Regions from separate parts of the Stenotrophomonas sp. YJH_SMC_94-11 genome, predicted to be linked through region 1. Evidence: riboswitches for the same ligand, from Rfam matches in the RefSeq annotation. Region 1 holds a riboswitch; the other holds the start of a gene.
The links. Region 1 has a riboswitch for cobalamin ahead of AC5P74_RS19095 (epoxyqueuosine reductase QueH). Riboswitches for the same ligand answer to the same signal wherever they lie in the genome.
Positions count from the first base shown of each region.

Region 2: it holds a riboswitch for cobalamin, as region 1 does, so the genes downstream of both, btuB (TonB-dependent vitamin B12 receptor) here and AC5P74_RS19095 (epoxyqueuosine reductase QueH) in region 1, are expected to answer to the same signal.

Region 1 covers NZ_JCAFTR010000013.1:91,916-99,357, reverse strand. Annotated here, with positions in the region: gene pncA (bifunctional nicotinamidase/pyrazinamidase) at 203-829, opposite strand; gene AC5P74_RS19095 (epoxyqueuosine reductase QueH) at 885-1,556, opposite strand; cobalamin riboswitch at 1,696-1,909, opposite strand; gene AC5P74_RS19090 (nicotinate phosphoribosyltransferase) at 2,008-3,417, opposite strand; gene AC5P74_RS19085 (bifunctional nicotinamide-nucleotide adenylyltransferase/Nudix hydroxylase) at 3,483-4,532, opposite strand; gene AC5P74_RS19080 (patatin-like phospholipase family protein) at 4,727-6,619, shown strand; gene AC5P74_RS19075 (helix-turn-helix domain-containing protein) at 6,972-7,442, opposite strand, start outside.
Region 2 covers NZ_JCAFTR010000010.1:9,841-17,282, forward strand. Annotated here, with positions in the region: gene msrA (peptide-methionine (S)-S-oxide reductase MsrA) at 1-473, shown strand, start outside; gene AC5P74_RS16565 (aminotransferase-like domain-containing protein) at 715-2,166, shown strand; gene bioD (dethiobiotin synthase) at 2,245-2,928, opposite strand; gene AC5P74_RS16575 (GAF domain-containing protein) at 2,997-3,479, shown strand; gene AC5P74_RS16580 (TfoX/Sxy family protein) at 3,476-3,838, shown strand; gene AC5P74_RS16585 (histidine phosphatase family protein) at 3,930-4,508, opposite strand; cobalamin riboswitch at 4,652-4,874, shown strand; gene btuB (TonB-dependent vitamin B12 receptor) at 4,991-6,832, shown strand; gene gph (phosphoglycolate phosphatase) at 6,924-7,442, opposite strand, start outside.

The DNA of each region.
Region 1 (7,442 bases):
GATCCCGAGGTTGCCGGCCAGCGGCCGGCACTACCGAATCCTGATTTCATCCAATGAAAAGCCCCTGGTTCGGCCGTCCCGCGATCTGTAGGGGGGCGTAGTTAGGGGGCTGGATGAATCGATTGTGTTGTTGTGGGCAGGAGCGCGCAAGCGGCATAAGCGACGTGCGCGGTAGCGCCGGGCCATGCCCGGCGGTCACGCCTCAGGCGATCGCGATCCCTGCCTTGCCCAGCGCTTCGCGCACCATCGCGTCGTTGGCTTCGGTCACCGGCCGGGTCAGCTCCCACAGGAACTTCACCCGGAAGCCGGACTTCACCGCATCCTGCCCGCTCCACAGCACGCAGTAGTCGCGGGCCAGGCCGCACACATGCACTTCGCGGATGCGGCGCTCATGCAGCCAGCCGGCCAGGCCGGTGGCCGGGCGCTCGCCATCAGGGCCGTGGTTCTCGCGGAAGGCGCTGTACGAATCCACCTGTTGGCGCGTGCCCTTGCGCAGGATCAGGTCGGCCACGGCCCAGTCCACGCCCGGGTGCAGCGCGGCGCCATCGCTGCCCTGCACGCAATGGTCGGGCCACAGGGTCTGTGGCTGCGCGTGCAGCAGGATGGTTTCGAACGGGCGCTGGCCGGGGTGTTGGCTGGCGAACGAGGCGTGGTCGGCCGGGTGCCAGTCCTGGGTCGCCACCACGGTGCGGTAGCGACGCTGTGCCAGCAGGTCGGCAATCGGTGCCACCAGCGCATCGCCCTGGTCGCAGGCCAGCGCACCGCCGGGCATGAAGTCCGGCTGCAGGTCGATCACCAGCAGGGCGACATCGGCGGGCAGGGCGGTCATGGCAGTTCCGGTACAACAGAAGGGGCGACCAGCGTGGCCGCCCCATGCCTGCACGTCAATCGCCCTGCGGCGTCTCAGCGTCCTGCCCGTAGTACAGCAGGCCGATCTTGATCCGTTCGCGCCCGTTCTCGCGGCGGTGGCGGTTGGCATCGCGCAGCGAGTACACGCAGCCGCAGTACTCCTGCTGGTAGAACTGCTCGCGCTTGCTGATCTCGATCATGCGGCTGGCACCGCCGCCCTTGCGCCAGTTGTAGTCCCAGTACTGCAGGCCTTCATAGCGCGACGCCGCGCGGATGCCGCAGTCGTTGATCTGCGCCATGTTCTTCCAGCGCGAGATGCCCAGCGACGAACTGATGGTGTCGTAGCCGTGTTCATGCGCGTACAGCGCGGTGCGCTCGAAACGCATGTCGAAGCACATCGTGCAGCGGATGCCGCGCTCGGGCTCGTTCTCCATGCCACGCGCACGGCTGAACCAGTTGTCGGTGTCGTAGTCGCAGTCGATGAACGGAATGCCGTGCTGCTCGGCGAAGCGGATGTTCTCCTGCTTGCGCAGCTCGTACTCCTTCACCGGATGGATGTTGGGGTTGTAGAAGAAGATCGCGTAGTCGATCCCGGAAGCGGTGATCGCCTCCATCACTTCGCCCGAGCACGGCGCGCAGCACGAATGCAGCAGCAGGCGCTTGCCATCGGCGGGCAGGGTCAGGGTGGGGCGTTGGAACTCGGTCATCGTGGCGTGCGTCAGGGCGTGGGAGCGGTCTGGCCGGTTACCGTGAACAGGACGCGCGCGGCCACGCCGCCTGTACGTGCAGGCTGGCGATGGCCCCGGCACCCTCCCCGCGGAGAGTCCAGGTCGAATCAGGGGACGGTCGTGTCCCCCGGCCGGGGCCGGTATTCGGGCTGATGGACACGGGCCGCAGCCCACCTACTCCCTGCCGCTTCCCAGGCGCGAGCCCAGTGCTGTTGGCAGGATTCGTTTCCATTCACCGCTGCGGGGCAGCTCCGGAATGGGCGCACGAAGCGCCTTCACCGGATTCCCGTTTAACTCCCTGCCGCCATCCAGCCACGGCAGGGATACCTTCGGCGTGCCCACGGTGGACGCGTTGCCGGCGTGGGTCAAGGGGCACCGGGGTCGGAGCCCTTTGCGCTGCAACGGGATCCGACCCCGGTCGGGATGCGCCTCAACGCCCCGCCGCAGCCCGCGCGCGGATCTCATCCAAGCGCTGGTCGTGCAGCAGGCGCCCGTTCTCCCACACGGTCACCATCGCATCCTCGAAGCCGGTCGGCAGCGCCTCGTCACCGCTGGGAGGCAACGCCACCGTGTGCAGGCTGCCGTCATCCAGGCGCCGCAGCAGGCGCATGCGGCCACGCTTGCTGGTCTTGCCGGCATCGGTGACCGGGTCCTTGTAGACGTCGATCCACTCACCCTCGACCCGTGCTGCCGAGCACTTCAGCGCGAACTTCTGGGTGTCGCGGTCCAGCCGCTGCAACAGCGCGCCGCCCATGCCGAAGGCCACGTTGTCGGCGGCGTAGCCGTCTTCGGTGATGCGCTGCAGGATGGCGCGGATCGTATCCGGGTTGATGCCATCGCCCTGGATCACCCGCACGTGGTTGAGTACGCGGTAGCCCTTGCCGTTGAGGGTGTGGCCGAATGCTTCATCCAGCCGGCGCAGGCTTTCGGCCACCACGTCCACCGGGTCACCCGAGTCGGGGCGGATGACCAGGGTGGCGCCCGAAGCGATCACTTCATCACGCAGCGTCGTGCCCCAGTGTTCACTGATCGCGCGGTAGATGTCATAGCTGTCCGACACCACTGCCACGATCGCGCCCGGCTTGCCGAACTGGCGCAGCATGTTGCGGTAGGCGTCCACTTCGCGCTCGCGGCCCCAGCTGGTGATGGTGCTGTGCTCGGCGGCGGGAATCGAATAACCGGCCATCGGCGCGTGATAGTGCGCGCGGGCCAGGCACAGGGCCGAGACGGTGTCGGTGCCGAGGAAGTTGACCAGGTGTGCGGCACCACCGAGCGCAGCCGATTCCAGGCTCGATACACCGCGCGCGCCGAAGTCGTGCAGCTTGAAGGGCAGCTGCCCCTGCGGATCGTCGCTGGTCTGCTGCAGGAACGCAGCAATGGTCTGCCGTGCATGCCAGCTGATGGTGGCCACGGTGACCGGGTACCACACGCGCAGCAGCAGCGTTTCCAGGTACGACGGCACCCAGAATGCAGCCGGGTCGGTCGACTCGATCGTCATCAGTGCCTGGTGGGTGGGTACCACGCTGCCCTCGGGCACGGCACGGATGCGCACTGGCAGGTTGCCCCCGAGCCGGTCGACGATATCGCGCCAGCCGGCTTCGTTGAACGGCTCGCCATGGGCGGCGAATACCGCAGCAGCGTCGTCGATGTCAGCGTGGGTGACCGGCCGTGCCAGCGCGTCCTTGAGGATCGCCTGCAGGCCGAAGAACACCGTGCGATCGTGCAGGCCGCCACGTGATTCGACGTAGAAGAACGTGGCATCGGTACCCGGCGGGTACTGCAGCCAATGGCTGGCCTTGTAGCTGTCGGTGTTGAGGAGAAGATTATCGAGGTAGTGCATGACGGAAGCTCCTTCGCGTCGAGTGACACCAGCGGTCTATCCGCCAGTGGGGAGAGCCGGGCAGGTCAGCCGCGGCCGAGGAAATACTCCAGGATGTGCAGGTGGTCCTCGAACAGCTGCGGGCCCATGTCCAACGCCTCACTCACCGGTATCCAGCGCGCCTTGTCGGCGTCGTCGCCACCGCGCACCGGCGGCAGGTCACCGGCCGGGAATTCGAAGTGGAACCCGTGGGTGATGGTGCGGCCGCGCTGGCTGCGGTCGGGGTGGTCGAATACCTGCTGGCCCTTCAGCGAACCCTTCAGCACCGGCAGCGGAATCTTCAGACGGGTTTCCTCGCGCAGTTCGCGCAGGCAACTGTCCAGCAGGCTCTGCTCCTGGCCAACGAAACCGCCGGGCAGCGCCCACAGGCCCTTGCCGGGCTCCGAACGGCGCCGTACCAGCAGCACGTGGCCCGAATGCACTACCACCGCATCGGTGGTGACGAAGGTGGGCGCGTAGGGCGCATCCTTCCAGGCGGCCTTGTACTGTTCGATGAAGCGGTACTCGGCCACCAGCTGGGCATACGCAGGCGCGCTTTTGCGGAACGCTTCGAGCATGTCGTACACCGGCGCCGGCACATTGCCACGCAGCATCAGCAGCGCGCCGTGGAAGTCGACGTCGCCGGCTTCGAACAGGTAGCGCCGCAGCTCGGTGGCCGACAGGGTGGCGGTGTGCTGCACGTCCACCAGCGGCCATTGCGGGAACTCCCTCAGGTAGTAGCTGGAGGCATCCTTGTCCATGCCGATCAGGCCGACCTTGGCATCGGCGGCGGCGCCGTCGTTGCGCAGGGCTTCGGCCACCTGGCGCTGCACGTTGGCGATCCACTGCGCTTCGTTGTACAGGTGGTCGCGCAGCGGGCGGATCAGCAGGCGGTCGGTGTGGCCATCGAGGGCTGCCTGGATCATCACGGCGCGTTCGGCCACGGTCCAGGGATTGCGGAGGCTGCGGGGGGTATCGGCAGAGCCGACCAGGAAGATCAGCTTGCGGGCCCGGCTCAGGGCCAGGTGGGCAACGGCGGCGTGGCCGTTGTGGAAGGGCTCGAATCGCCCGATGAAGACGAGATAGTCGAATTCCATGAGAATCCCTCATGTCGTTGTGGCAGCCGCGGGTCTGTCCCTTGGCTTGCTGCAGATGCTACGCCGATGGTGGGGCCGGTCAAGCCTGCAGGCCTGCCATCTGCTGAACGCCGCAGATTCCCGCCCGGACTGCGGTGGTGTTCTCAGGCCCTGAGAAGCCGCTGCGCCATACTGGCATTCACGCGGCGGACGGCATGCTCGGGGGCAAGACGGTGGCGGACAAGTACTGCGATCTGGTCATGAAAGGCGGCATCACCAGCGGCATCGTGTACCCCAATGCGGTACTGGCGCTGGCACGCGAGTATCGGTTCAAGAGCATCGGCGGCACCTCCGCTGGCGCCATCGCTGCGGCGGTAGCGGCTGCGGCGGCATGCGGTGATCGCCGCATGCAGGCCGGCGAGCACCTGCCCGGTGATGCCGGTTATGGCGGGCTGTCGGCGGTGTCGGCGCAGTTGTCGCGGCGCGGGTTCATCTACAGCCTGTTCCAACCGGCGCGGGGCGCGCGCGCGGCCTATCGGCTGCTGGTGGTGCTGACCGGCAATGCCGGCCTGCCGCACAAGCTGCTGTGCCTGGCGGTGGCGGTATTCGAGATCGCGCCGCTGGAAGTGCTGGTGTCGCTGGCGCTGCTGCTCGGCCTGGGCTGGTGGGGCGGTGGCTGGAGCGGCGTGGCCGCAACGCTGCTGCCGTCGCTGCTGTGCGCCTACGGTGCAGGCGTGGCCGGAGCCGCGTTGCGCGTTGCGCGTGTGGCCCGGCGCAACCTGCTGGGCCTGTGCAGTGGCCTCGGCCGCGATGCACGTAAACCGGCATTGACCGAGTGGCTGCATGAATGCCTGCAGCAGTTGTCCGGCAAGCCGCTGGATGCACCGCTGACCTTTGCCGACCTGCACGAGGCGCCGCGCTATGCCGGCGAGCCGGACAGCCCGCATGCGATCAGCCTGCAGATGATCACCACCTGCGTGTCGCACAATGAACCACGCACACTGCCGCTGGGCGGCGCGCAGTTCTGGTTCCTGCGCGAGGAGTTCGAGCAGTTGTTCCCCGCCAGCGTGGTGCAGTGGCTGGTGACGCAGGCCGGCCCGCCGCTGGAGGTGGAAGGGCGCCGGTACTACCACCTGCCGCAGGGCCCGAAGCTGCCGGTGCTGGTGGCCACGCGCATGAGCCTGAGTTTCCCGTTGCTGATCAGCGCGGTGCCGCTGCATGAGCCCTCGCGCCGCGAGCGCCGCTGCGAACCCACTGCACCGGCCGCCGACCAGGAACACAACGTGGCCGACAGCATGGAAGGGCTGACCAGCGCTGGGCAGACCTGCGGCCCGGTGATCACCGCGTTCCGCATCTGCTGGTTCTCCGATGGCGGCATCAGCAGCAACTTCCCGATCCATCTGTTCGATGCCGCGTTGCCGCGCTGGCCGACCTTCGCCATCAACCTGGTCTACCCGCAGCATGCCGAAGACGTGGGCCACGGTAGTGATGGCCGCCAGGCGCTGGAACATGCCGTGTTCCTGCCCACCGAGAACCGCCACGGCTGGCAGCGGACCTACCAGTCGATCGCCAGACCGTTGGCGGCGGCCGAGCTGGGTCGCTTCCTGTTCGCGGTGGTGGCGACCATGCAGAACTGGCGCGACCTGCTGCAGGCGCGCGCGCCGGGTTACCGTGACCGCATCGTGCACGTCAGCCTGCAGGGCGACGAAGGCGGCATGAACCTGGACATGCCGCAGGAGGTGCTGACCCGCATCGCCGACAAGGGCAGCCTGGCGGGTGCGCGCTTCTGTTCGTTCTCGTTCGGGAACCACTACTGGATCCGCTGGCGAAACCTGGCCTCGGCCTACCAGCGCTACACGCTGGAAGTGGCGCGTACCGACGACCCGGCGCAGCAGGTGCTGGCCTACCGCGCGGCGTACTCGATGGTTGCCCGTGGCGAGCCGGCACCGCCGTCGTACAAGCTGGGCTCGGAAGACAAGCGTCGCGGCTCGCAGCAGCTGTGGGCGCAGATGGTCGAGCAGGGCCGCACCTGGGAAGACCTTGGCCCGGACCTGACCGACGGCGCACCGCGCCCGCTGCCGCAGATGAAGGTGACGCCGATCTACTGACCCGGTAGTAGAACCACGCCATGCGTGGATGAACGTCCATCGAAATCGAATATTTCGAACATTCATCGAAGAGCATCCACGCATGGCGTGGATCTACCGTGTCGACCAAGGTCGACACCTACCAGAGCAATACGTCGTTCCGACAGATGGAAGGAAACTGTCGAAGGCGGGGTGGTGTCGGATTGCGGGGTGTCCGCGGCATGGATGCCGCGGCCAAGCCCCCAGGGACGGGTTCACGGCGTCCCCGCAATCCGACACCGCCCCGCAATCCCACGGAATGCCAGCTTTTGCTGTTGCTGTTGCTGTTGCTTCGGCTTCGGCAGGTGCAGGGCGCAGCCCTGCCGAACCAACCCTATCGCCCCGGTAACTGCGCGAACGCACGCTGCATGCAGTCCTCGCGTGGGCACACCCGGCAACCCGGTCCGATCGAAACCGAGTTCCCTGGGCTCTGCACATCCAGCCCCAGCGAATACACCAGGCGTTCGGCATGCTGTAGATCGCAGCCCAGCGCCACCGCGAAGGTCTTGCGCGGCTGGCCATGGCCCACCGGGCCACTGCTGACCTGCCGCGCCAGCCAGAAATGGCGGCGCCCGTCGGGCATGCGCGCGGTCTGGGTAAGGATGCGCCCGGGCTGGTTGAACGCCTCGTAGACGATCCACAGCGGGCACGAGCCGCCCACCTGCGAGAAATGGAAGTCGGTGGCCGAATGGCGCTTGGACACATTGCCGGCACGGTCTACGCGGATGAAGAAGAACGGCAGGCCGGGCGCACTGCGCCGTGCCAGCGTGCTCAGCCGGTGGCAGACCGCCTCGAAGCCGACGCC
Region 2 (7,442 bases), on a different contig from region 1:
CCGGCTATATCGGTGGCAGTGCAGCCAATGCGCGCTATGAGCGCGTCAGCGGTGGACAGAGCGGCCATGCCGAAGCTGTAAAGATTGACTACGACCCGCGCCAGGTCAGCTATGGACAGCTGATGCAGGTGTTCTTCTCGGTCGCGCACGACCCGACCCAGCTCAACCGCCAGGGTCCGGACCACGGCAGCCAGTATCGCTCGGCGATCTTCAGTGATGACGCCCGCCAGCAGGCGGCCAGCCGTGCCTACATTGCCCAGCTCGGCCAGGCCGGCAGCTACCGCGCACCGATCGTCACCCAGCTGGTCAGCGGCCAGCGCTTCTATCCGGCCGAGAGCTACCACCAGAACTACATGACCAACTACCCGCAGGCCGCCTACATCCGCTACTACGACGCACCGAAGCTGGCGGCCCTGGCCAGGCAGTTCCCGGCGCTGTACCGGCGCGAGGCGGTGCTGGTGCCGATGCGCTGACGGCATTTGCCCTGGGGCTGATCGGTGCTCGGCGCTGCGCTTCTGTAGAGCCGAGCCCACGCTCGGCTGCTGTTGGCGGAAAAGCAGCCGAGCGCGGGCTCGGCTCTACACACAAAAAAGACGCACGGCGGTCCCGCCGTGCGCTTGGAATGCGCCGGCCACGCCCCGATCAGGCCCGGCCGACGACGACATGCTAGGCTCGCCATCATCATGGGTACAGAACCAGATGGCGGGATGTTCGATGGATACAGATGACCAGGCCACGATGATCCCTCCACGCTACCAGCGGCTCTCCGACGAACTGGCCGAGGCCATCCACGGCGGTCGCCTTCCGGTCGGCAGCCGCCTGCCCTCGCTGCGGCAGATGGCGTCGCAGCGCAGGCTCAGCCTCAACACGGTGATCGCCGCCTATCGCCAGCTGGAAGATGCCGGCCTGGTCATTCCGCGGCCCAAGGCCGGCTTCGAGGTGGCGCCGCGGCTATCGGTGCCGGAACGATCATTGCGCGATGCGCCCTCGGCACCCACCGCACCGCTGCAGCAGGTGCTGATGGCGCGCGTGCTGGAAGCGCAGCGCCGGCCGGGTGTGGTCGACCTGGCCTTCGCCGGCCCGCGTGGTCGCCAGTTCTACCCCGGCGCGCAGTTGGCCAAGCACACCGCGCAGGTACTGCGCCATGGCCAACAGACGGTGGAGACCTACGCGCGCCCGAATGGTTCACCGCGGCTGCTGGCGCAGATCGTGCGCCGCAGTCCGCGCATGGGCCTGCACACCCACGCCGAGCGACTCCTGCTGACCCATGGTGCGATGGAAGCCCTGCAGCTGGCGTTGCGCGCGGTCACCCAGCCCGGTGATGCGGTGGGCATCGAGGCGCCGTCCTACTTCAACCTGTATCCGTTGCTGGCCAATCTCGGCCTGCAGGCCATCGAGTTACCCACCCACCCGCAGCACGGACTGGATGTAGATGCACTGGATGCGCTGCTGGAGCACACGCCGCTGGCCGCACTGGTGGTGATGCCGACCGTGCACAACCCGCTCGGCTGCACCATGCCGACCGCCGCCAAGCAACGCTTGGCCGAGCTGGTCAACGCACGGCAGCTGCCCCTGATCGAGGATGCGGTGTACGCCGAGCTGCAGTTCTGCGAGCCACCGGCCCCGTTGCTGAAAGCCTTTGATCGCGATGGCTGGGTGATGGTGGTCGGTGGCTTCTCAAAGACACTGGCACCGGATTACCGCATCGGCTGGCTGGATGGCGGCCGCTTCGCAGCGCGCATCGCGCTGCTGAAGTTCCAGTCCACCGGCGGCGAGCCGCAGCTGCTCGGCGATGCGGTGGCCGCGTATCTGGAAGCAGGCAGCTACGAGCACCATTTGCATCGCATGCGCCGGCTGTACCGCGAACAGGTGGGACGACTGCGCCAGCTGGTAGCCGAGCATTTCCCGGCAGGCACCCGCGCCACCGAACCACAGGGCGGATTCCTGCTGTGGCTGGAACTGCCGGGCGTGGACACGCGAGAGCTGTTCGAGCGAGCGCTGCAGGAGGACATCGTGTTCATGCCCGGCCAGGTCTATTCGCGTGGTGCGCGCTATCGCCACTGCCTGCGGCTGTCGTGCTGCCAGAGCCTGGATGCGCGCTTCATCGGTGCGGTGGAACGGCTGGGTGCGATCGCGCGGGAGCTGGCAGTGCGCCAGCTCCTGTAGAGCCGAGCCTACGCTCGGCTGCCCTTCGCTGACGGTCCCCGCTGAGCCGAGCATGGGCTCGGCTCTACAGGAAGCAGGTCAGTCGAGCAGGTGCGTACTCAGGATCTGACCATCCGCCCCCGGCAGATGCGGCAGCCGTCCCCAGCACGGCATCGGCAAGCGCTGCTGCAGCGTGGCGATGTTCTCGTCCTGGCGCTGCATCGCCGGGTCGATGTGGTTGCCGATCCAGCCCAGGCAGTCCACGCCGCTGGCCTGCAGTGATTGCGCAGTCAACCGCGCGTGGTTGACGCAGCCCAGCCGCATGCCCACCACCAGCAGCACCGGCAGCTGCAGCGCACGCACCAGGTCGAGCTGGTCCAGCGTGGCCGAGACCGGTGCCAGCCAACCGCCCACGCCCTCCACCACGACGATATCGGCCTTCGCGCGCAGGCGTTCGAACGCGGCCACGATCGGCGCCAGCGCCACCTGCACGCCGTCCTCGGCAGCGGCCAGCTCCGGTGCCAGCGGCTGCCGCAGCGCATAGGGGTTCAGGTCGGCATAGTCCGGCACCGGCCAGCTGGCCGCCTGCAGCGCCAGCGCGTCCTCGTTGCGCAGGCCCTGCCCCAGGTCCTCGCTGCCGCTGGCCACGGGCTTCATGCCCACCGCGCGCAGGCCACGCTGGCGCAGTGCATGCAGCAGCGCCGTGCTGGCCGCGGTCTTGCCGATTTCGGTGTCGGTGCCGGTAACGAACAGGGCGGGCGGCAGCGTAGCGGGCAACGGCATCGATGGGCTCCAACAGGGCAACAGTGCGCGCATTATCGCCGGCCCGGTGCACTTGCTAGACTGCAGGCATGTTCGCCAATGCCTCGCTCACCGGCAGCAAGCCGGAACAATACGCCCAGCTGCTGGAACAGGCCCGTGGCCTGGTCTACGCCGAGTCCGACCGCATCGCCAACGCGGCCAACCTCTCCGCACTGGTCTATCACGCCCTGCCCGACCTGAACTGGGTGGGCTTCTACCTGTATGACGGCAAGGAACTGGTGGTCGGCCCGTTCCAGGGCCTGCCGGCCTGCGTGCGCATCCCGCTGGACAAGGGCGTGTGCGGTGCCGCCGCCAGCCAGCGCGTAACCCAGCGCGTGGACGACGTCGATGCCTTCCCCGGCCACATCGCCTGCGATTCGGCCTCGCGTTCGGAGCTGGTGGTGCCGCTGCTGCGCGGCGATGAACTGATCGGCGTGTTCGATATCGACAGCCCGAAGGTCGGCCGCTTCGATGCCGACGATCAGGCCGGCCTGGAAGCCATCGCCCGCGTGTTCGTCGAGGCACTGGGATGAGCGCACCGAAGCTGCGCAACATCGGCCCGAAGAGTGCAGCGTGGCTGCGCCAGGTCGGGCTGCGCAGCCGCGAGGACCTGGTTGCGATCGGCGCAGTTGGCGCCTTCGTCAAGGTCAAGCGGGCCGGCTTCAAGCCCAGCCTGAACCTGCTGTACTCGCTGGAAGGCGCATTGCTGGACTGCCACTGGCAGGAGCTGAGCGAGCCGCAGCGTGAAGCGCTGGTGCAGGACTACGAAGCGCGCATCGCCGCGCATCCGCTGAAGGCGGCCGGCCCGGCGTCGGGCCCGGTGCATGAGCAGCGCTTCGATGCCGACGATGAGGCGGAAGACAGCGTGACCGAGCGCGCGGACGAGGATTGACTGCACCGGTAGTGCCGGCCGCTGGCCGGCAACTGCGTGATCCTTGCAACGTTCCTGAGGCTGCCGGCCAGCGGCCGGCACTACCGATGGACTACGGCTGCTGCAGTTCCAGCAGCTCGCCCACCAGCCCGACCTCGCCCCGCTCCAGCCACACCCGCAGGCGCGTGCCGTGGTCGATGCGCAGGGCCCAGCACAGCGACATCGGCAGGCCGCAAACCTGCGACAACACCATGCGCAGCGGGCCACCATGGCTGACCACCAGCGTCGGCACCGGATCATCATCATCGAGCAGGCGATCCAGCGCGCGCGCGATACGCCGCTCGAAATGACCCCAGCTCTCGCCGTTCGGCGGCGGGAACGCATGCGGATCGGCATGGAAGGCGGCCAGCGCATCTTCCGGCAGGTCGAACAGCGACTGCCCGTCCCAATCGCCGAAATCCAGTTCTTCCCATTCCTCGTCCGCTTCGACGTCCAGCCCGCGTGGGGTGGCCAGCGCCATCGCCGTGTGCAGGGCGCGCAACCGCGGTGAACTGATCACCCGCTCCCAGCGTTGCTCGGCATAGGCCTCGACCAGCTCCTGCGGCAGGCCGGCCAGCTGCGGTGGATCGCTGCGGCCATCAAGGAACTCATCGCGACCGTTGCCGGCATGGCGGACCAGGTCGAGGATCATGCGTGCGTCCCGGACGGGCGAGGCAGGTACAACTGAGAACGGGCAGACATCGGTAACGGCACCACGGGATCGAGCAACCATTCTAAAGGCACAGCAAAGGCAGCCGCGCAGGCGCGACGCAACGGGACGGCCTGCGATGCCGTAGACTGCGCGCACTTCCAGGTGACCTGCGGCCGTGGCCGGCAGGTTGAAACGGGAAGCCGGTGACGCGTGATTCCACGCCAGGCCGGCGCTGCCCCCGCAACGGTAAGCACGTCAGTTCCAGGCAACACCGCCACTGTGCCGCAGGCATGGGAAGGCGCCTGGACGGTGGCCTCGCGCCACCCGGCGGCAAGCCCGGAGACCGGCCCGGAAGCCTCAGGTCGCGATGCGGTGGGCATGGCGCTGGATGACCGTGGCGTGCGCTGCGGCATCGGCGCGTGCCTGCCTTCGCGGCTCCTCCCCTTCGCCACGCGGGCGTGCGTGGCACCTGGAGTTCCCCCATGAAGCTGCAGTCCCGAATGCTGTCCCTGGCCGTACTGGCCGCCCTGCCCGCGCTGGCACAGGCCGCCGATGACACCACCGCGCTCGACCAGATCCTGGTCACCGCCACGCGCACCCCGATCGCCCTGCAGGACAGCATCGCGCCGGCCCAGGTGATCGACCGCGCGCAGATCGAATCCAGCCAGGCCACCTCGCTGCAGGAACTGCTGCGCGGCCGCGCCGGCATCAACCTGACCAATGCCGGCGGGCTCGGCAAGCAGAGCTCGCTGTTCCTGCGCGGCACCAACTCGGGCCACACCGTGGTGCTGGTCGACGGCGTGCGCATCAACAGTGCCGACCTCGGCCTGGCGATGTACCAGGACCTGCCGCTGGCGCAGATCGAGCGCGTGGAAATCGTGCGTGGCCCGCAGTCGAGCCTGTACGGCGCCGATGCCATTGGCGGCGTGATCCAGATCTTCACCCGCCGCAACCAGGGTGATTTCGCCCCGCACTTCCAGCTCGGTGGCGGCAGCAACGGCCTGCGCGAAGCCAGCGGCGGGATCGGCGGCGGGACCGAACGCGGCTGGTTCGGCGCCGACATCGCCTACCAGCATTCCGATGGCATCGATGCCTGCCGCGGCTCGGCAACGCTGTTCACCGGCTGCTTTGCCGACGAACATGACCGCGATGGCTACCGCAACCTGTCCAAGAGCCTGCGCGGTGGCTACACCTTCAACGACCAATGGAACGTGGAAGGCAGTGCATTGCGTGCCGACGGAAAGAACCATTACGACGGCTACTACAACTATTCGGAAACCCGCCAGCAGGTGCTGGCCGGCAAGGTGCGCTACACCCCGTCCGAACGCCTGGCGTTCACCGCCAATGTCGGGCGCAGTGACAACGAGTCGGACAACTTTGGTGACTTCGGTGCCCGTGGCAGCGCTCAGACCCACCGCGACAGTGCCTCGCTGCAGGGTGACTTCGCCTTGGCAGAAAGCCAGCTGCTGAGCACCGGCGTGGACTGGAGCGAAGACAACCTGGATGGCAGCAGTGCCGGATATCGGGTCGACAGCCGCCGCAACACCGGCGTGTTCGTGCAGTACCAGGGACGCTTCGGTCGCCACCAGCTGCAGGCCAGCGCGCGCAACGACGACAACCAGCAGTTCGGCAACCACGCCACCGGCAGCCTCGGCTGGGCGATGGAACTCGGCCACGGCCTGCGTGTCAATGCCAGTTACGGCACTGCGTTCAAGGCGCCGACCTTCAGCGACCTGTACGACCCGTGGAGCGGTGTGCCGACGTTGAACCCGGAGAAGTCCAAGAGCACCAACCTGGGCGTTTCGCAGCAGGGACAGGGCTGGCACTGGGGCCTGGACGTCTATGAAACCCGCATCGATGATCTGATCACCTACGATGCGGCGACCTTCAGGATGCAGCAGGTGGAGAAGGCGCGCATCCGCGGTGCCGAACTGACCGGTGGCGTGCTGCTGGCCGGCTTCGACATCAACGCCCAGCTGAGCTACACCGACCCACGCAACCGCACCGGCGGCAGCACCCAGTTCGACAACTGGCTGCCGCGTCGTGCACAGCAGACCGCGCGCCTGGACCTCGATCGACGTTTCGGGGCCTTCCGCGCAGGCCTGACGGTTCAGGGAGCGGGCAAGCGCTATGACGATGCCGCCAACGCGGTGAAGGTGGCGGGTTACGGCACGCTGGATCTGCGCGCCGAGTACGCGCTGACGCCGTCGTGGTCGCTGCTGGCGCGTGCCGCCAACGTGTTCGACCGACGATACGAGACCGTGGCGTGGTTCAACCAGCCCGGTCGTGAGTACCAGGTGAGCGTGCGTTACCAGCCGAAATGAGAGAAGGCGCCGGGCATTGCCCGGCGCTTTCTCTGTAGAGCCGAGTCCATGCTCGGCTCAGGCAGCAAAGCAGCCGAGCATGGGCTCGGCTCTACACCGGGACGCCGGCGGTCAACCCCGGCAGTTCACGCAGGTCATCGATCACCGCCACCGCATGCGCGGTGGCCAGGTCCAGACCGCGCGGGTAGCCGTAGCGGACCAGCGCGATCGGCATGCCCGCATCTTCGGCGGCGCGGTAGTCGGTCAGCGAATCACCCACCATCAGGCAGGCATCGACCGGCAGCCCGAAGTGCGCAGCGATATGCCGCAGCGGCTCACCGCTGGGCTTGCGCTGCGGCAGTGAATCGCCGCCCAGTACCAGCGCGAACGCATCACCGATGCCCAGGTGCTGCAGCAGCGGCGGCACCAGTGCTTCGGGCTTGTTGGTGCAGATCGCCAGTGGCACGGCGCGCGCGCGCAGCTGCGCCAGTGCGTCGGCCACGCCATCGAACAGGCGCGGGCTGCGCAGCAGGCATTCACGGTAGTGCACCATGAACACCGGCATGACCTCGGCCAGGTCGACCTCACGACCGGCGGCGTGCACGGCCTGTTCGACCAGGCGGCGCACACC